Larkinella insperata: one gene and its partner. The protein of the gene in region 1 interacts with the protein of each later gene in a pairwise test. Links are inferred from orthologs where the notes say so. Each region holds a gene or a part of one and is shown on either strand. Other genes may lie near its edges.

Region 1 (10,633 bases):
AATAACCGGAACGGGCCAGTACGCTGTAAAAAACCGGCGAAATGTGACCATTCGACAAAAAGAACACATCTTCGTCGCGGGCATCCATGTCAAAAATGACCTTCCCTTCCTGGTCCCGCTTCAGGCGCATCACATCAAAATAAAGCGCGACCAGAAGGTCAGTGCAGCCCAGCGAACCGCCGGGGTGGCCGGAATTAACGGCGTGGACCATCCGGACGATATCGCGCCGGACCTGCGTGGCAATGTGTTGTAATTCTTGGATTTCCATATGTAGAAAAGGGAGTTATGACAAGAGAGGCAAGATGTTCAAAAAGTGTCTGTCGTCTCCTGGCTGGATGCTAATTTCTATTTTAAAATCTGTTCCGCGTGTTTTTCCGTGTCAATTTTGGTGATAACCTCGGAAATCGTGCCCTGCTCGTCAATCAGAAAGGTTGTGCGGACGATTCCCATGAATTTGCGTCCGTACATCGACTTTTCGTGCCAGACGTCGTAGGCTTCCACGATTTTGTGGTCGGTGTCGGCCAGCAGCGGAAATGGCAGGTTATATTTCTTGATGAATTTCTGGTGTGATTTTTCGTCATCAACACTCACGCCGAGTACTTCGTAACCGACTTTTTGCAGATGTTCGTAGTTGTCGCGCAGGCTGCAGGCTTCGGCCGTACAGCCGGGGGTGTCGTCTTTCGGATAAAAATACAGCACGACCTTCTTGCCCCGAAAATCCGATAACCGAACGGGGTTGCCGTCCTGGTCGCGGGATTCAAAGTCGGGCGCTGCGTCGCCGGTTTGGAGAGCCATAGTTTTTAGGTTTAAGTCTTCTGTCAGTAACGGCAAACCGTCTCAATGGTCTGCCAAGGGTTAGTTTTCGTCCCCCCCAACAGCCGCCGAATCGACGGTCATCGGTCGGGGAGCGGGTGGGAGCTGGGCCGTGACGGTGGTTACATTTCCGGCCCGGTCTTTTGCTTCTAACACCACCGAGCCTTCAAACGGTTTCGCCGGATCTAATTTATCCGACCAAACCAGGGCTCTTTTGTAATCGTACTGCATCAAAATCCACTCGCCGTTGACCATCGCCCGCACGGTATCCAATCCCGACAAATCATCTTTCACCGTCGCTACCAGCGCCGTATGATCTTTCCGCAGGAATTTGACCGTCGGCGGATTCGGGTCGGCCAGCAATTGAAATGTTCCTAACTGACGGCTTCGGAACAGAAAATGGTTGTTTTTCCAGAAACCGCCCACGTAATAGCGTCGTCCGCCGTTGATCAGGTACATCTGCGTTTTGCGGGGGTCTTCAACCGGATCGGCCGGAACGAAATCCACTTCAATGTTATCTTTCAGAGCAATCGTTCTCTGGTTAATCGTCAGCTGGTTACCCAGGGTTGAAACGGATAGGTGCAGGGTATCGTACAGGCTCTCCGGAGCAAACGCAACGGTAACGGATGAATCACGGTAGAAAGCTGACTTGCCGGGCAGAATCCGTTTCTTGAAATTCAGGGGCAGAACGGTTTTGCCAACTTGTACCGAATCCGGCAGGTATTTTTGTAGATCCACTACGTAATAAGCTTCATTCCCTCGGACGTAATCCACCGGCAAGTCTTTGGAAGCGCCGCTCGCGAACAAGCGAGCCGTTGGCGGAACGGTCGTTGGAAAATTGCGGGCTCTGATAATCAGGGTGTTTTCTTCAACTGAACTGAAAATGGCCGTCGGTAATTTGCTCGGCGTCAGTTTCCCCGGCAGGGCGTTTTCGGCTTCGGGCAAAACCGTAAACCGCAGGTTGGTGGTGTGCTGGAAGCAGTCGTATAACGTAATCCGGACTTCGTGCGGTTTGCCATCGAAGAGGGGCAGTTTTCCCTGTCTCTGATCGTACCGGTACGAGTTGAGGGTATTGCCGTCGGCGATGTAACACCGGTGAAACCGCTGGCCCGTCAATTGCTCCACCGCGTAATTCATGTGCAGGTTAATCAGCCGGGTTTCTTCGTTCGGGAAGTTGTTCATGTTGTAGGCAAACATCTCCTGATCGTCGAGCTGAATTTCGATGCAGGTGAGTCCATTCCGGAACGGAGAACCGCTGGTACGATCGTGCGCCAGTACTTCCAGACCAATCAGACCGCTGGCCGAAATCGGTTGCGTCAGCACGTAATCCCCGTTGGGCCGCCGAACCGGCGTGAGTGCCAGCCGCCCGGCCTGACCGTTCACGCGGGATGCGGGCGTCAGGGGTTGCAGGGCAATCCGCTCAAAATAAGGCGGAACGTTGTCTTCGATTTCCTGAAAGCCGAAAAGCAGCGGATTGAGCAGGTTATTCTTTTCGTCGCGGATTTCAAAGTGCAGGTGCGGGCCGCCCGACCCCCCCGTGTTTCCCGACAACGCGATGATCTGCCCTTTTTTCACCGGAAACTGGTTGGGCGCCGGACGCAGATCAATTTCAAACGTCTGTTTTTTGTATTGTTCCGCTCGCAGATACTGACCCAGCGTATCGCTCAGGGTTTTGAGGTGGCCGTAAACCGTCGTGAGGCCGTTGGGGTGTTTGATGAAGATAACGTTGCCGTACCCGCCCGTGAAGACTGCAATCCGGGACACATAGCCGTCGGCGGCTGCGTACACGTCCAGTCCTTCGCGCTGGGCGGTCCGGATGTCGATTCCGGCGTGGAAGTGGTTCGGACGCAGATCGCCCAACCCACCCGAGAGCGAATTGGCTTCGCCGGGCATGATGGGAAACAGAAAATAACCGGGTTGAACGGCTTTCAAAATAGTCTTGTCGGGCTTTTGTCCGAAGCCGGAATGCAACAGCAGCAGCAAGCTCGCCAGACCTACGTAAAATAACTTTGTTCTCACAATTTCTACCATATTCCCCTGCCTGAAGCCGTTCGCTATTTTACATCAAATTCCAACATTTTCCGGTCTTCGAGGTAAGCCGTCAGCCGGTCGCCAATCTGGACGGGGCCAACGCCTTTCGGTGTACCGGTAAAAAGAATATCGCCCTGAAGGAGCATGAAGTAGTTGGAAACAAACGAAATCAGGTAGTCGATTTGAAACAGCATCATGGAGGTATTGCCCACCTGCCGGGTTTCGCCGTTTACGTCGAGCCGAAAGTTTAGGTTTTGCAAATCCGGGAAATCCGTCTTGGGAACAAAAGCCGACATGGGGGCCGAGCCGTTGAATCCTTTGGCCAGATCCCACGGTAACCCTTTGGTTTTCAGCTTTGATTGCAGATCGCGCGCCGTGAAGTCGATGCCCACGCCAATTTCGTCATAATAGCGGTGGGCAAACTTTTGCTCAATGTTTTTACCCGTGCGGCTGATGCGCACGATGATTTCTACTTCGTGGTGAACGTCGGTTGAAAAATCAGGGTAGAAAAACGGATCGCCGGGGCGCAGGACGGCTGTCTCGGGTTTGGTGAAAATAACCGGATCGTCGGGTTGCTCGTTGTTTAGTTCCTTGATGTGCTCCGCGTAATTGCGTCCGACGGCGATGATTTTCATAAAAATTAAACTTTTGCTGCTGCCGCAAATCTAAACAGGAAAGACGGCTCAACCGCACGCTAGTTAAAAAAATTGAACAAAGTGGAACTTACAACAGTCTCTAGTAGATAGTTTTGACGTCTAATTTTTTAAACAATTCTATATTCTAACCATGAAAAGAGCGATAATGGCCATATTGCTGGTTGGCCTTGTAATTGCGTGTCAGAAGGTTCCGTTAACGGGTCGGAATCAGCTGGTGTTGATTCCGAATTCTCAGATGTTACCGTTGAGTTTTACAAATTATAAGGGTGTGTTGGATTCGAGCCGGGTTGTTCGTACCGGGGCGCAGGAAGATATGATCAAGCGCGTAGGGGCACGAATTCAGAAAGCCGTCGAAACATACATGGCGGCTAACAACCTCAGCGACCGTTTGAGTGGGTTTCAGTGGGAGTTCAACCTGATTGAAAGTCCGCAGGTCAACGCCTGGTGTATGCCGGGGGGGAAGGTGGCGTTTTATACGGGTATTCTGCCCTACACGCAGAACGAAGCGGGCGTGGCTACGGTTATGGGCCACGAAGTTTCGCACGCCATTGCCGAGCATGGTAACGAACGGATGAGTGAAGAACTGGTCGCCAGCGGTTTGTTGCAAGGCGGTCAATTGGTTCTGGGCTCGCTCTCGCAAAACCAGCGCAGCCAGACCAACGCGTTGTTGCTTCAGGCCGTCGGAGCGGGGCTTCCGGCCGCCTATCAGGTCGGGCGAGCATTGCCGCACAGCCGCTCGCAGGAGTCGGAAGCAGACAAACTGGGCCTTATTTTTATGGCGATGGCGGGCTATAATCCGCAGGAAGCGGTTAATTTCTGGGGCCGGATGGCGAAAGCGGGCGGGGGCCAAAAACCGCCGGAATTCCTGTCAACGCACCCGTCGGATGAGCGCCGGATTCGCGACCTGGAAAAGCAAATGCCGGACGCCATGAAGTACTACCAGCAAGGTAGACGATAAGGCCGCGAATAAATAAAGAAGCGGATGTCGGAAAAGGAAGACACTCCCTTTTCCGGCATCCGCTTCTTTATAGAAACTCCTGATTCCTTATTCTACTCCTTCCAGTACTTGCTTCACTTTGGCAGCAGCATCTTTCAGCTGAACGGCCGAGAATACTTTCAGGCCGGATTCGTCGATGATGCGGGCTCCTTCTTCGGCGTTGGTTCCCTGCAGACGAACGATGATCGGCACTTTGATATCGCCAATGGCTTTGTAGGCTTCAACTACCCCCGTTGCAACCCGGTCACCGCGGACAATCCCGCCGAATATGTTGATCAGGATCGCTTTTACGTTTGGGTCTTTCAGAATGATCCGGAAGCCCGCTTCCACGGTTTTTGCATTAGCACCACCCCCTACGTCCAGGAAGTTGGCCGGTTCGCCACCCGACAGTTTGATGATGTCCATCGTGGCCATCGCCAGACCGGCACCGTTTACCATACAACCGACGTTACCGTCCAGTTTAACGTAATTCAGGTCGTTGGCCGTTGCTTCTACTTCCAGCGGATCTTCTTCTGCAATGTCGCGGAGGTTTTTCAGGTCCGGATGACGGTACAGGGCGTTGTCATCCAGATTCACCTTGGCATCCACCGCCAGAATTTTGTTGTCGGATGTTTTCAGCACCGGGTTGATTTCGAACATGGACGAATCCGTTTCGACATACGCTTTATACAGCGCTCCGATGAATTTCACCATTTCTTTGAACGCTTCACCCTCCAGGCCCAGCGCAAAGGCGATGTTGCGCACCTGAAACGACTGCAGGCCGATGGCCGGATCCACCCATTCCTTCACGATTTTTTCGGGAGAATGCTCAGCTACTTCTTCAATGTCCATACCGCCTTCGGTGCTGGCCATGATGACGTTGCAGGCTTTGGCGCGATCCAGCAGAATACCGATGTAATATTCCTTGGGCTCGGAAGCGCCGGGGTAGTATACATCCTGAGCAACCAGGACTTTATTGACTTTCCGGCCTTCAGGGCCAGTCTGGTGCGTTACCAGGACATTACCGATGATATTTTTGGAAATTTCACGTACGTCATCGACCGACTTGGCCAATTGAACCCCACGTTGCTCCGATCCCTGAATTTTGCCTTTACCACGGCCTCCAGCGTGGATCTGCGATTTAATTACGACAAACTTCGAATTGGTTTGCGCCATGATCTGCTTGGCGGCTTCAACGGCTTTTTCGGGCGATTCGGCTACGATGCCTTCCTGGACCCGGACACCGTATTGTTTCAATATCTCTTTACCCTGGTACTCGTGAATGTTCATATGGAGCAAAACAAGGAATGGTGAAAAAAACATTACTTTCGCGTGTAAAGATAGTTTAACGAAATTTAGCGGAACAACTTCTTTCGGTTTTAAAATTCAGCAGGGAACTCGTTCTGCTGGTAAAAACCGGTTTTTCGCGCCACTCTGACCCGCTTATCTTCTATGCAACCGCTTCTGGAAGCCATCAACATAACCCGTTCCCACGGCGATCTGCCCGTTCTGAAGGGCATCAACCTGAGTATTCAATCTGGGGAGGTCGTATCCATCGTTGGAGCCTCCGGTGCCGGTAAAAGCACCCTGCTTCATATCTTAGGAACGCTCGACCGCCCCGATTCAGGACAAATCACGCTGGCGGAACAGAATGTGTTTAAACTCAATGAAAAAGACCTGGCCCGCTTCCGAAACGAACGGATCGGGTTTGTGTTTCAGTTTCATAACCTGCTGGCAGAATTTACCGCTCTAGAGAATGTTTGTCTGCCGGGATTTATTGCCGGTCACGACGAGAAAAAGGTGCGGGTCCGGGCGGAGGAATTATTAAATATTCTGGGCGTAGGTGACCGGAAGGCCCATTTACCATCTCAATTATCGGGGGGGGAGCAGCAGCGAACCGCCGTCGCCCGCGCCCTGATCAATTCTCCCGCCATTGTTTTCGCCGACGAGCCCAGCGGCAACCTAGATTCACATAACGCTGAGGAACTTCACAAGCTATTTTTTCGGTTACGTAATGAGTTAGGGCAAGCGTTTGTGATTGTAACTCATAATGAGTTGCTGGCTGATATGGCCGACCGAAAACTGACGATTCGGGACGGTTTGATCCTCGATGAACAGCGATAAGTAATAGTACCTAATCAGGAAGTCTACGCTTAGTTTTTAGTTTACGGTTAATGTATTGAATATCAATGGTTTGTTTTGGATAAGTTGGTGGTGTAAAATTTTTTTGACCATTTTGAATTTTATATCATAACTAATCATATATATTTGCATTGAAAAGAAAAGTTTTTCATAACGTTGAGTAAATCAGAAAGCCATGAGGGAAATTCCGCATGGCTTTTTCGTTTTTTAGGTAGAACAACTTATGAAGCAAGTCACTGATGAGTGTACTTGCGGGCGTAGTAAATGCTTAAAGGTTAGCGCTTAAAGGCTTTGAGGCATTGCAGGATGGCAAACGTAAGTTCGTATTCACTGGCTTGTAGGATGGCCATGTCATCAAGCTGGCAAAATTCCTTAAGTTTTTCGAGGTCGTTGCCGGTCAGGTCGGTTGCCCGGCTTGCCACCAGTTCAAAACGGTAAACGGCCAGCTTGTGCCGCCGGTCTTCCTGCATCAGCACGAGCGCTTTACGGTCGGCCTTGGCCCGTCGGCTGAAGGCTTCGTAGAGCAGGGTAATCACCGATCCCGAAGCCGCCCGATCCAGTACCTGTTCCGCCGTTACCCCCCGCTTGGCTTCCGGTTCGCTCAGAAGTTGTTCGAGTTCGCGTTTGAGTTCTGCTTCCTGCTTGCCCCGAACCGTCACCTCCGCCAGATTGATGACGTTATCCGCTAGTTCGCGCTTCATCCGCAACACCGGCTGCTGCGTACTTCCATCCCAGCGAAAGGCTTTCCGACCATGCGTGGGGCTGGTTACCACCACCGAATCGCCGGGTTTAATCTGCAAATAGTAGTTGCCGGTTTGATTAGTACGCCCCACCGCCAGCGAGCGTTTGTTGATGACGCTGGCGTTATTCACTCCCTGACCCGTTTCCTGATCCAGTACTTTACCGATGATGTACTTCGGGCTTTGGCAATAGGCAGCAGAGGCAAAAAAAAGAAAAAAAAACAGGAGTCTCATAGTAAGTGGCAAGTTCGCGATAAACAAATGGGTTGGCAATAATCGGCGGTTCTTTAAGAAAAATTAACAGCTTACCCGCTCGTTCTGCTACCAAAAGGAGGACTGGCTTTGGTTCTATTTGTGCTTTATATATTTTACTTGTATTATTGGACGTCCATTTTTGAAATATAGCACCATGAAAAACGATTTCCTTAAAGGACGTGGAGCACAGTTCAACGCTCATAACCGCTTTCAGAAGCTTCAGGTAGAACCGGATGATGAACAGAATGTTCCGGATGCGGATTTCCCGGAACCAACTGTACAGACGCGGTTTTACGAGGATAATCCGAAACAGATTATCAGTCGGCCCACCAGTCCGGATGTCGGCTTTAGTGCTTCCGTCAATCCGTATCTGGGTTGTGAGCACGGGTGTATTTATTGTTACGCCCGCAACACGCATGAATACTGGGGTTTCTCGGCAGGGCTGGATTTTGAGAGCAAGATCATGGTCAAAAAGAACGCGCCGGAATTGCTGGAGAAAGAATTCTTGGCCAAAAACTACCAGCCAGAGGTCCTTCACTTATCGGGAAATACCGATTGCTACCAACCCGCTGAACGCCGGTTTCAGCTGACCCGCCGTATTCTGGAGTTGTGTCTGCTGTACCGCAATCCGGTCAGTATCATTACCAAGAATGCGTTGATCCTGCGCGATAAAGACCTGTTGCAGCAACTGGCGGCCCAGCAGCTCGTAGTGGTGCTGATTACCATTACGACCCTGGACGAGGAACTGCGCCAAAAGATGGAACCGCGCACATTGACGGTCCCGCGTCGGCTGCAAATCATCCAAGAACTATCGGTCATCGGCGTTCCGGTGGGGGTGATGACGGCACCGATCATTCCCAGCCTGAACGAGAAGGATATTCCCCGGATCATCGAACTGGCGGCCCAGCACGGCGCGACCTGGGCGGGGTACACGATTGTCCGGCTGAATGGCGCCATCGGCCCGTTGTTTGAAGACTGGATACAGAAAAACTACCCCGACCGGGCCAACAAAGTCCTGAATCAGATTCGGGAATGCCACGGCGGACAGTTGAGCGATTCCCGATTTGGTACCCGTATGGCGGGCGAAGGCAAGTTTGCCGAACAGATTCGCCAATTTCACCAGATTGCCCTCAACAAATACATGCCGAAAAACGGATTCCCCCAGTTGGATACGACCCGTTTTCTGCGCAAACGGCAGTTGGGTCTGTTTAATTAACGGCCTGCGGTGTTTCACAACGTTTCAGGCACCTATGAACGTCAATTCTATCAGAAGGTCTGCGGACACCTCCGATGCAGCTGTGCCATTCAATAATGATGCTGGGGTGGCAAGGAGTAGGCGATGCCTTCCAGATAATATTTTATTGGGAGGTAAATCAATGTAAGACAATGTGTTGATACGCAAACGTTTGTCGATTATTTAATTGGTTTTTGAGAAAGTTAAAATCCAATAGAGCAGCAGAACCGTTAGTATGGTGATCACTTTAATCAATCAACGTTATGAGTTACATTCAAGCTGGGACCGCTGCGAATGGTGAGCCGGTCAATCTGTTCTATCAGGATTGGGGAACGGGCAATCCCGTGGTATTGATTCACGGTTGGCCCCTGAGTCACGAAATGTGGGAATATCAACTGACCGAACTTCCCAAACACGGTTTGCGTTGCATCGCCTACGACCGCCGGGGCTTTGGTAAATCATCAAAACCGTGGGACGGCTATGATTACGATACACTGGCTGCCGATTTGAAAGCCGTTCTGGACGAACTGGATCTGAACAATGTAACCCTGGTTGGCTTTTCAATGGGGGGCGGTGAAGTGGTGCGGTATTTGAGCCGCTACGGTTCAGACCGCATCGCGAAAATTGTTCTGGTCAGCGCGGTAACACCGTTCATGCTGAAAACCGACGATAACCAGGATGGCGTAGACCCATCGGTTTTTGACGACATGCTGGAAAAAATACAGGCCGACCGCGCCGATTTCCTGGCGACATTCGGCAAACAATTTTATGGTGTCAATCTGCTGAGCCATCCGGTGAGCGATTCGCACCTGAGACGGGATCAGATGCTGGCCCTGCTGGGTTCACCCAGAGCCACCATCGAATGTGCCAAGGCTTTTTCCGGCACCGATTTCCGTTCGGATGTAGCCGCCATTAACGTTCCAACGCTGATCATTCACGGTGATTCGGACGCGACCGTGCCGTTTGAGGCATCGGGTCAGAAAACCCACGCCCTGATCCCGCAGTCGCAACTGCTGGTGTACGAAGGAGAGCCCCACGGCTTGTTCTTTACCCAGAAGGATCAACTGAACGAAGATCTGCTGGCGTTCATATCGTCCACCAGTACGGTGACTGAAACCGCTTATTAAGAGTGAAAAGTTAAAAATTAAGAGTTAAGAGTGAAAAGTAAAGGTGGACGCGCGTCAGCCAACTTTTAATTCTTAACTCTTACCTTTTAATTTATCTGGTATTCCGTGATTTTTCGGTAGAGGGTCGTCAGGCCGATGTTGAGGAGCCGGGCGGCTTCGGTTTTGTTGCCGTTGGTGTGGTGAAGAATGTAGCGGATGTGGTTTTCTTCAACCTGCGCCAGATCGTAAACCGGCCCGTTTGAAACCGATTTTCCGGCGTACAAAAGGTCATAAGGCAACAAATCCGGGGTTAACTCCGGTCCATCGGCCAGAATAACGGCTCGTTCAATCACGTTTTTCAACTCCCGAATATTTCCTTTCCAGTCGTGCTGACGAAGTTTCTGCTCAAACTCCGGGCTTAATTTGACGTCGCGCTTGCCAATTTTCAGTGCACTTTGGCGGGCAAACTGCTCGGCGAGAGCCGGAATGTCGTCGCGCCGATCGCGCAGGGAGGGCAGCTCAATGCGAAACACCGAAAGCCGGTAGAACAAATCCAGTCGGAAATGCCCGGCAGTGGCTTCCTGCTCCAGATCCCGGTTGGTAGCCGCTACGACGCGCACATCCACCCGGGTCGGTTTGGTATCGCCCACGCGCATGAATTCGTGCGTTTCCAGCACCCG
Region 2 (10,546 bases), 5.6 Mb from region 1 along the record:
TAGCATCGGGCCACCCCAATCAAAGTGTTGAATTTTACCTAAAGCTCCAAGGACAACAACCGCGGCCCCGGCACTGTATATGGTTGGAAGAATTCTGTCGAAAAAAACACTAGAACCGTTACTTTTAGCCATGGTATTAAGAAATAATAATTAGTCTATTATTATGATTAGTTAAAGATTGCTGGTTTGAAAGAATCAGCTTAACGCCGGGATCCCGTTCTTCCCTGGAAATTATCCATCACACAGCGGAAACCGATGTAAGAACGTTTGGTGTTTTCATCTTCATAATACCGCGTTCCTGTTTCCAGGTAATAAGCAATATCTTTCCAAGAACCACCGCGTACTACTTTCTTCGGTTCGTCGGCGTTCTGGTTGTCCGGGTTCATATCCCAAACAATCGCTGAAGCATTTTCCGCATAAGCATCGCGCGTCCATTCGGCGACGTTACCCGCCATGTTGTACAAACCGTAGTCGTTCGGGTTGTAGGCGTTTGCCGGTGCGGTGTAAGGATAACCATCCGCATCGAAATTACCGCGCTGTGGTTTAAAGTTCGCCAAATAGCAGCCTTTTCCGTTGGCTACGTAAGGACCACCCCAGGGGTATTTTGCCGAGTTGTGTCCACCGCGAGCAGCCCATTCCCACTCCGCTTCCGAAGGCAGCCGGAACCGGGGTGATACAAATTGCCCTTCTTTTGTGCGGTAATCGTTGTACAGATTGGAACGCCAGTTACAAAAATACTGCGCTGCGTTCCAGCTTACACCCACCACCGGATACGTATCAAACGCCGGGTGCGAGAAGTAGTATTCGAGCATCGGGTCACCGTTGTGGTACGTAAAGTCGTTTTTCCAAACGGTTGTATCGGGGTAATACTTGCTCATAATTTCTTCCTCGCCCAGAACGGAAACCGAGTCCGTTAAGAGGGCATTGACGAACTGCCGGTATTCGTTGTTGGTAATTTCGGTGTCATCCATATAGAATGAACTGATCGTTACCCGACGGTTCATGTTGGCTTGGCTGGCAGCCAGATCTTCGTCGGCCTGCCCCATCATGAAAGACCCTGACGGAACCAATACCATACCGTATGGTGTGGTTTGTTTCCAGCCCTTCCGGCCCCCGGCAGTGATCTCACCGTTAACGACGCCGACATCTTCACCTTTTCCTTTTCCCCCGCCAAATTTGGATTTGATAAACCCGCAACCCTGCATCAGCAGAATCGTTGCCACCACCATCACCCCACGGGCTGCGTTGCCGGTAAACCACTTGTTACTCATAGTTGTATGATACGTTAAAATCTGTTTCGCGTGCAAACCAGTCTTAGAACGAAAATAAAGCAATTTATTGTATACGTACATTTGAATTGATTAAATGCAGTTATAATTCAGAAAAAGTACAAAGTTACACCCGATCCGTTCTATCAGCCGATCTGCTCCATTTTTCAAAATTATCACTTTAGCTTTAAACAGCCTAACAATAATTAAGCCAACGTTGATCGTAATAATCAGAGGCTGAAACAATAGCAACTTCGTAGCTGATCTCAATAACGGAAACGGGGGGTTCGAATAATGGGTTTTCGTCCAGACCGGGGTTCAGGAAGTGAATACGAAAGCAATATTTCGTGCGAAGTTGGGCTCTTAGCGTCGCGGTTACTTACCACGAAATCAAACGCATACCCAAACCGCAGGGAATTGTTGCGCAATAAACTGATGCCAGCCGTTGCGCTGAACGCATCCCCCTGACGGTATCCCAAACCGGCCCAGTAACGCTTATCGTACATGGCCAGCACGCTTACCTCCAGCGACGAAAACGTGCCATCGGTATTAAATTTATAAATCGCCGACGGCATGAAATCAAGGGCGTAGTTCCATTCGTAACGGTACCCGGCCGTGATGTAGGCCGTTTGGTACAACGGGTTCTGCCCGATATCGGTTCCTACGGTATAGTCCGGTTGGTTGAGGTGTTTCATACTGGCCCCAACGTAATAGGTATCGGTGTTGTAATAAACCCCCGCTCCAATATCCGGTCTGGTCTGGTTGACCCGCCCGTTCTGAATCAGCGGATCTTCCGGATCGTTGGGCCGGAAACGGTCGTAGTTAATCGACCAGTTGTGCAACCCTGCTTCGGCGCCCAACGACAGCGTTCCTTTTTTCAGCGGTACCCGAAACGCGTAGGCAAGCTGCACTTTCTGAAATCCCTGCGGACCGAATGTTTCGTTGACCGCGTATAACCCGACTCCACTCCGGATTTTGTTCAACGGCATGTTGAACGAAAAAAGTTGGGTACTGGGTGCTCCCCCTGCATCGTACGTGCCCTGATAAGCCAGGTATTGGGTTCGATGGACCAGTTGAAACCGGGTAACGCCCTCCGAGCCAACGGCGGCCGGGTTGTAATACACCGGATTAAATATGAACATACTGAACTGTGGGTCCTGATTTTGCGCTTCGACGGTTGAAGCCAATCCCATACCAACCACCAGCAATAAGACAGCGTATAACTTACGATTCATATAATCTCAGACAAATCAACCGATTATTTTCCGATAGCCATTCGAACGTTAAACTAAAAGAGCAACAATCTGTTCGGCGGCAAGACTACCAAAGCGGCATGTTACCTATTAAACGGAGTTTTTCCAAAAATATTGGTATAAAAAGAGACAGTTTAAAACTATAATTGCGCGGGTTGAATGATGCCAAGATTCCAGCGAAATCCGTGCCCTCTTCATTCAACCCGCGCAATTTCACGGCCCGGCAATGCAGCAATTGATTTACTGATTGTTGGCCTGCTTTATGTAAATTTCCAGTGCACCCGCCATTGAGGGCGCGTTAGGCAAGGGAGCCTCAATGTCCAGAATAAAGCCCGCTTCGGATACTGCCCGCGCCGTGGTTGGACCAAAAGCCGCCATCCGAATGCCGTTCTGCTCAAAATCCGGGAAGTTGTGACGCAGCGCATTCACCCCCGACGGACTGAAAAACGCGATGATGTCGAACGACTTAATATCCAGATCCGATAAGTCGGCCGGAACGGTTTCATACATGATGGCTTCGGTCAGGTGCAGACCACTGGTGTCCATGAAATCCGGAATGTCGTTACCCCGGATGTTGGAGCAGGGAAACAGAAACTTTTCGTTCTTGTGCTTCCGAATCAGGTCAAACAGGTCGGCGGCTGTTTTGTTGCCGGTGAAAATTTTCCGTTTGCGAATAACGATGTATTTCTGCAGGTAATTGGCCGTTTGCTCAGTTACACAGAAATACTTCATATCGGCCGGCATTTCCATCCGGGCTTCCTGACAAATTCGGAAGAAGTGATCGACGGCGTTACGGCTGGTGAAAATAATGGCCGTGTGGTCGAGGATGTTGATTTTCTGCTTTCGAAAGTCTTTGTAGGAGACGCCCTCGATCTGGATGAATGGGCGAAAATCAATTTGCAGGTTGTATTTACCGGCAATCTGAAAATAAGGTGAATTATTGTCGGCAGGTCGGGCTTGGGTTACTAAGATGCTGGCAACTTTTGTCAGCCTTTCCTGGTCGTACTTCGCAGAAATCTCACTCATCGAATACCTCGCGTTTTGTGTTTAAATCTTGCCTAATTGGCTACAGGGCGAACCGCACCCCAATGGTTAACGGAATCAATTCAACGATGCAAAGGTACGAAAATAAATAGAGATTTTTGACAACACCTTTGTTTGCAATCACAACATACAAGAGTGCCAATCGAAGTACGTAAAAGCTTACAAACGGCACCATCAGCCAGGTACTCGACCAGGTAGCGTTGACGGGTGTATTGGCGGAAAGAATGGCGACCAGAATGGCCCCCGCCGTAAAAAAAATTAGTGACGACTGAATGGCTTTGAAAAAATGCAGATTGACTACCTGTTCAAGCCGGTACAGCCCGCCAATGACGGCAATAAATACATACTTCGCCACCAGCAACAGAAAGGCCAGTGCGCTTAGCTCAAAGAAGGTAACAATAAGGTCGAACAGGCTCTGTCCGCGCAACAGCAGTGCCCTCGACAGAAACAAATCAATGTTTTTGCTCTGAACGATCATGTACAGGTAGGCCGTTATGAAGCTTAGATTCAGCAAAAAGAGCAGATTGATGAGGCCGAGCGGGCGGTTAACCAGAAATAGTTCGTCCCGATCGGTTATGGACAGCAGATCCGTCAGATCAAAAAAGCGGATGAAGGCCCGGTGGTGAAAATTAAAAAGATAGGCGTTGAGGGCCGCAATAAATAGCAGGCTTAACGTGAAGAAATTTGCGTAAGCCGACGGCCGGCGCGGCAGAATGCTCAGGCGGGTTTCGGCGGCTGCGACTTCTTTCTGAGCCGCTGATTTAAGGTGCCCGATGAAAACCTGCTTATCGTCCACTCCCGGACTTCCGTGGACTGTCAGGAACAATTCGGGTTTGCGGTAGGCCCGGTATAAACTATCCAGATTCATGACCAGCCACTCGTTGGCGTTCAGCCTGCGCTTGAGGGCCGCATCAATAAACAGGTACCCGGTCTGGCGGGTTGAAATTAGGAGGTAGTACCGGCGGTTACTTTCGGCATCCAGAAAAAAGCTGACCGAATTGACCAGCGCGTGCTGTTCGTCAATGAAAGGCACGTAGGATTTATAGGTCTGATCATAGACCAACCAGTCATTGCGGAAGTCGTGGACGGGAAAAAACTGTTGATTCGGTCCAACTCCCTGCGCCCTACTCCCCAAAGCCCACAGCAGCAACGTGGACACAATCAAACAAAACCGCACAAAAAAACAGAGTTATGAATGATGAGTTATGAACGATGCATTCATACTTCATCATTCATAACTCATCCCTTTATTTTAATTTTTTCCGAGTGCTTTCAGCATCGTTTCTCCGATCAGAGCGGGTGATTCAACAACGTGAATACCGCATTCGGCCATAATACGCATTTTAGCGGCTGCGGTATCGTCCGCTCCGCCAATGATGGCACCGGCGTGGCCCATCCGGCGGCCTTTGGGGGCGGTTTGTCCGGCGATGAAACCGACCACCGGCTTTTTGTTACCACTAGCCTTGATCCAGTGGGCGGCTTCCGCTTCCATACCCCCACCGATTTCACCGATCATCACGATTCCTTCGGTTTCCGGATCGTTCATCAGCAGTTCAACGGCTTCCCGCGTGGTTGTGCCGATGATGGGGTCCCCCCCGATACCGATGGCCGTCGTCTGGCCCAGTCCTACTTTTGAGAGTTGGTCAACGGCTTCGTAGGTCAGCGTACCGGATTTTGAGACAATACCGATGGTGCCTTTTTTGAAAATGAAGCCGGGCATAATTCCCACCTTGCACTCTTCGGACGTCATAACACCCGGGCAGTTAGGTCCAATCAGCCGTACATCTTTATCTTTCAGGTATTCTTTCGCTACCATCATATCCTTGGTCGGAATGCCTTCGGTGATGCAGATGATTACTTTAATTCCGGCATCCGCGGCTTCCATGATCGCATCGGCAGCAAACGCGGGTGGAACAAAAATAATCGAAACATCAGCCCCCGCCTTTTCAACGGCTTCCTTCACGGTGTTGAATACGGGCCGATCGAGATGCGTCTGTCCGCCTTTGCCCGGTGTCACACCGCCAACGACGTTTGTGCCATACTCAATCATCTGCTGAGCATGAAATGACCCCTCAGAGCCCGTAAAGCCCTGTACGATAACCTTGGAATTCTTGTTAACTAATACGCTCATGATGAATGGAAAGCTATGCTATGCGTGTGAAGGTATAAGCTTTTGGAACCGGCGCAAAAGTAGAGCGAAATGGGTAAAGAACAAAGTTAAGAGTGAAGAGTTAAGAATTAAGCGTTAAAAGAGCGGCCTTCAGCTCTTTCCGCGCCGTGCGTAACGCTCAAGACTTTTGCCTTTTTCTTCTAAAAATTGTTATTTCCAGCATGAACCTATCAAATATGCTTTCAGAGGCCGTGCTGGCTTTTACAGGAATTTGGGTCTTTTGGCGGTACTTTCAGGGGTTGAGTTGGTATAATCGAATTTTGTGGGGGCTTTTTTTAATGACCATTTCCATGACGGCGCTGGTCGGAATTCTGAAATATGCTGGGGTTCAGAGCATCATTCCGCTGCATTATTCCCTGGAAACGCTGGCCGGTAGTCTGGGGGTAGTGTGCGTCATTGTCGGAGTCTGGGGAATTGTCCTAAAGCAGCAGATTCCAAAAAGCAGTTTCTTGATCACGATCTTGCTGGGAATCGGTTTGTTTCTTCTCTTGTTACTGAACCCGACGGTAGGCGCCTTTCGCGCTGTGGTTCCTTCTTTGGGGATGGTAATCGTTCTCCTAATCGCTTTTCTGGGCGTTATTCGCCGGGATTCGCGCGCTTCCTGGATCGTGGTCGCCGTCATGATTCTGGCGCTGGCTACCCGCGTCGGCCGGTTAAATAATTTACCCATCCATCCAGCCGACTTTTATCATTATACCCTTTCATTATCAATCCTTTGCTTCGGCAAATCCGTCAAGGGCCTGCGTGAGCAAATGTAGCGGACGGAGATTTTAACCAGCAAGGTTCCAACTTTTTGGCTAACTTGCACCATGGATAATTTTGTTGTCTCGGCCCGAAAATACCGTCCGGCAACCTTCGACACCGTCGTCGGGCAGGCACACATAACGACTACGCTTAAGAATGCGATTTTAACCAATCACCTGGCGCAGGCTTTTCTGTTTTGCGGACCGCGCGGGGTTGGAAAAACAACGTGTGCCCGCATCCTGGCTAAAACCATCAACTGCCAGAATCTGGGTAAAATTCAATCGGCGGATGCCGTCGAACCCTGCGATCAGTGCGAATCGTGCGTCAGCTTCAACCAGAACGCGTCGTTCAACATTCACGAACTGGATGCGGCTTCCAACAATTCGGTGGAAGACATCCGGAACCTGATTGACCAGGTGCGCTACCCACCCCAGTCGGGAAAATACAAGATTTACATCATTGACGAGGTTCACATGCTCTCGCAGGCCGCTTTCAACGCGTTCCTGAAGACACTCGAAGAACCTCCCTCCTACGCCATTTTTATTCTGGCGACCACCGAGAAACACAAGATTCTGCCCACAATCCTGTCGCGCTGCCAGTTGTTTGATTTCAACCGGATCCAGCCCCGCGACATCAGCAATCACCTGGCCAATATTGCCCAGAAAGAAAGCATTCAGGCGGAATACGAAGCCCTCGAACTGATTGCCCAGAAAGCGGACGGCGGTTTGCGCGACGCCCTCTCGATGTTCGACCTGAACGTGACGTTTTCGGAAGACCGCATTTTGCGTTACAAGGAAGTGCTGGAAAACCTGCACATTCTGGATTACGACTATTACTTCCGGCTCACCGACCTGCTGCTGGCGGCCAATCTGCCACAAAGCCTGCTGTTGTTCGACGAAATTCTGCGGAAAGGATTCGACGGTCATCAATTTATCGTCGGCCTGAGTGAGCATTTCCGGAATTTGCTGGTGTGCAAGGATGCGACTACTGTTGAGTTGCTTCAGGTTACCGAAACCATTCAGCAGAAATACCTGCAACAGGCCGCCGAAGCGCCCATGAGCTTTCTGCTGTCGGCGCTGAGCGTCGGAGCCCAGTGCGACATGAATTACAAGGCCGCTAAAAACCAGCGGCTGCACGTGGAAGTCTGCCTGATGAAGCTGGCGAATCTGCCGAACGTCCTTGATGTGTCGGCGCTACCGGCTTCGCCCGATCAATCGAACCAAAGCAATCCTCAACCTGCCGAGCGGGTTGAAAAAAAAAAGGACAGCTCACCTGACCACCAGCCCGTAAGTACAAACGGGACAAACGGAGCAGCGGCCCCCATCCCGTCGCATCCGGGTGAGCCTACGAACGGTAATCACCTGAAAACGAACGGAAACGGCGCGGTAAAAACCGTTGCGGAGCGTCCTCCCGTTGTTGCCGAAATTCCCAAACCCGTCAGCAGCCGACTGCGCACGACAACCAATTTGGTTTCGATGGAGCGGCCGGCCCTGGTTGTGGATACTGGTGCGGCAACCGCTGTGGTTGAAGCGCCCGAACTGCCGAAAGTTGACAAACCGTTTATTTTCGAGCAGCTCAAAGGGGCCTGGAATACGTTTACCCGCCTGCGCGATCAGCAGGGTGGTTCGCAGACGGAGCAGGTGATGCTCAACCGGGAGTTTGTCCTCGACGGCACAACCATTCACATTGCCCTCGACAATTCCCTGCAGGTTGATTTGCTGAACGATTTGCGGCAGGATTTGCTCACCTACCTCCGGCGGGAGTTGCAGAATAGCCAGATTCAGCTTGTTCATTCGGTTGCCGTGCAGGAGACGCGCCGGATGATCTACACTCCACAGGACAAATTCAATTACCTGGCCGAAAAAAACCCGGCCCTGCTGGAGTTGAAGCGGACACTGGGGCTGGATGTGGATTACTAAGAGTGACTTGGTTTAGAATTAGAACGGCCTTCATCTATCCGACTCATTTAGGGAGGAATCGGGATCAATGAAGGCCGTCGCCAAAATTTACTTTTGGAAAGTAAGCGTAACTGGCTCTCCGTCTGCAGTTACCATCATCTGAAGCGTTTGCCCTGCTTCGTTCAACTGAATCCCCGCATCGCTCCGTTGCCCGTTGGCAACCATATAATATTTACCGCCGTCTTTTTCCCACTGGGCCGACTGCGATTGCGTCTGGCAGTCTGTTGACCCTTGTTGTTTGGGGGCAGATACCGTCAGGGTCAGCGTTTTTTCATCCGCCACAAATCGGGTGTCTTTGTAACAAGCCAGATTAGCAACATCGGCGGTTTGACCATTTGCCTGAAGCGTTTTCAAATACCACGAACCAATGATTGGGTCCTGGTTAGGTTGTGGATCATCATTTTTCTCTTTGCAGGAAAACTGAACGAGAGCAATAGCGAGCAAACCGGATAAAATGCGTGTTTTCATGGCGTTGACAGATTACATTTTGTGAATGGATAGACTGCCGCCTAACCCTCAACCGATCGGGCGTCAGTGGTAAGACAACGGCAAAGTTCCGGCAGAAACGGACTTCGCACAATCCACGAAAACCAGTAATTTACAGGTGATTGCTGCGAAAATCAGCGGTTTGAGAAGAAAATCAGGCAGCGTTTAAGCCGAAAAAACCTTCGCCGGATTATCCACCAGAAGCTGTTTCCACTCTTTCTGGGTGAATCCTTTTTTGTTTAATTCAGGCATCAGTCGCCGGAACAAAACCGTGTAATCCCGCCCAATGGAGCCGCCTTCGGGCTGGGCCGGATCGTACCAACCGGCATCGTGGGAAAGCAGGGTGCGGTGCAAAAGCCGGTTTTCTTTCATCAGCAGCAGGTTCTCCGCGTACTGCCCGACGTTGCTGTCGTCCAGCCCATCCAGGCTTACCCAGGCTCCCTCCCGAACGGCGCGGGCGTAATGCACCATGTTCTGCCCCTGCGCATGAACCCAGACAAAGGCCGCCGGATCAACCCCTTCCTGCTTGAGCACGTCAATTTGCTCAAACGCCGGAACGTAAGGCCCCGTATGGGAGTAGATGGGCAGTCCGGTGCGCTTGTGCGTGCGGGCGGCTGCCGTAATCAGTTTGCGGTGTAAGTCCGATAGAGGGCCGGGATTCACGCCAATCTTCAGGAAAGCCGGTCGGATGCCGGTTCCGTCAATCCCGTTCTGAAATTCGGCCACCCAGCGGTCGGCCAGTTGGTCGGCGGTTTCGGTGCGCGCGTGGGCGGGCAGGTACTTGTCGTTCGACGCGCCGTAGTAGCCGGTGTTGGTCAGCAGTTGAACTCCCGATTTTTCAGATAATTCCTGCAGCAGCCGCGGATCCCGGCCCAGGTAAGCCGGTGTACACTCAACCAGCGTTCGGACGCCCAGTTGCCGCAGGGTTTGCAGATACGGAAGCATTTTTGCGACGACTACCGGGCGCTCCCAGCGATCTAAGCTGCTTTTATCCGCCCCGATGAAATCGACCAGAATGTGTTCGTGAATGAGCGTCATGCCCAGTTCCGACGCCCGGATGCTCCCCCTAACGGTGTTAACCCGCGGTTTTGCCGCAAGAACCGACCCGAATCCGGCGGCTAACGAAGTTTTCAGGAAGGTCCGGCGTTTCATAGCAGTCGGCGATCAGGATTTCAGGTAGTTCTTGGCTTCGCGGATGGTGGATTTGTATTCGGCCACACTCAGGGCCTTCTTGTACATGGCCTTGGCCCGGTTTCGGTCGCCCGCCCGGGCCGCAATACGCGCCAGGCCGCTGTAGGCCTGAGCCGCAAATTCTTTGGTGTGTACGTCGTCGACCGGCAATTTAATAGCGGCCTGGTATTGTTCCGTCGCCAGTTTGAGATCACCGTTCATCTTCTCGGCCACCAACCCTTCCAGCACGTGTACCGGCATGGCCAGAAATTTCTGCGGAAGTTTCTGAAGCCGCTCGATGTAAGGCTGTGCTTCGCGGTAACGCCCCGCCAGCACCAGCGCTTCGGCCCCCATCAGGTTGAAAATCGGATTCTGGGGATACTTATCGGCCAGCGGTTTCATTACCGCAGCCGCGCGCGCGGGCTGTCCTTCGTGTTCCAGGTAGATATGGCC

The links.
Region 2: the proteins of sucC (region 1) and sucD interact in binary tests that used the Escherichia coli proteins (3 or more experiments, as listed by UniProt). The link is inferred for Larkinella insperata from one-to-one orthologs.

What each region holds. Positions count from the first base shown.
Region 1 is NZ_CP110973.1:6,298,225-6,308,857, reverse strand. What follows is about bases 3,657-6,546. They hold sucC (ADP-forming succinate--CoA ligase subunit beta), read right to left. Parts: upstream 5,767-6,546; coding sequence 4,546-5,766; downstream 3,657-4,545. Other genes in these bases: OQ371_RS25380 (ABC transporter ATP-binding protein), read left to right, coding at 5,929-6,546; OQ371_RS25390 (M48 family metallopeptidase), read left to right, coding at 3,657-4,458. Also shown: OQ371_RS25410 (transketolase), read right to left, coding at 1-268; bcp (thioredoxin-dependent thiol peroxidase), read right to left, coding at 346-795; OQ371_RS25400 (M23 family metallopeptidase), read right to left, coding at 856-2,832; OQ371_RS25395 (fumarylacetoacetate hydrolase family protein), read right to left, coding at 2,868-3,479; more of OQ371_RS25390, read left to right, coding at 3,631-3,656; more of OQ371_RS25380, read left to right, coding at 6,547-6,600; OQ371_RS25375 (peptidase associated/transthyretin-like domain-containing protein), read right to left, coding at 6,894-7,592; OQ371_RS25370 (PA0069 family radical SAM protein), read left to right, coding at 7,768-8,829; OQ371_RS25365 (alpha/beta fold hydrolase), read left to right, coding at 9,111-9,974; OQ371_RS25360 (sigma-54-dependent transcriptional regulator), read right to left, coding at 10,061-10,633. UniProt on the Escherichia coli protein: Succinyl-CoA synthetase functions in the citric acid cycle (TCA), coupling the hydrolysis of succinyl-CoA to the synthesis of either ATP or GTP and thus represents the only step of substrate-level phosphorylation in the TCA.
Region 2 is NZ_CP110973.1:689,776-700,321, forward strand. Bases 3,758-6,560 are described here. They hold sucD (succinate--CoA ligase subunit alpha), read right to left. Parts: upstream 5,697-6,560; coding sequence 4,818-5,696; downstream 3,758-4,817. Other genes in these bases: OQ371_RS02685 (DUF4271 domain-containing protein), read right to left, coding at 3,758-4,742; OQ371_RS02695 (DUF6962 family protein), read left to right, coding at 5,843-6,493; OQ371_RS02700 (DNA polymerase III subunit gamma/tau), read left to right, coding at 6,545-6,560. Outside these bases: porL (type IX secretion system motor protein PorL/GldL), read right to left, coding at 1-132; porK (T9SS ring complex lipoprotein PorK/GldK), read right to left, coding at 201-1,271; OQ371_RS02675 (PorP/SprF family type IX secretion system membrane protein), read right to left, coding at 1,535-2,503; OQ371_RS02680 (uroporphyrinogen-III synthase), read right to left, coding at 2,762-3,547; more of OQ371_RS02685, read right to left, coding at 3,588-3,757; more of OQ371_RS02700, read left to right, coding at 6,561-8,398; OQ371_RS02705 (hypothetical protein), read right to left, coding at 8,486-8,905; OQ371_RS02710 (phosphotriesterase family protein), read right to left, coding at 9,089-10,075; OQ371_RS02715 (tetratricopeptide repeat protein), read right to left, coding at 10,088-10,546. UniProt on the Escherichia coli protein: Succinyl-CoA synthetase functions in the citric acid cycle (TCA), coupling the hydrolysis of succinyl-CoA to the synthesis of either ATP or GTP and thus represents the only step of substrate-level phosphorylation in the TCA.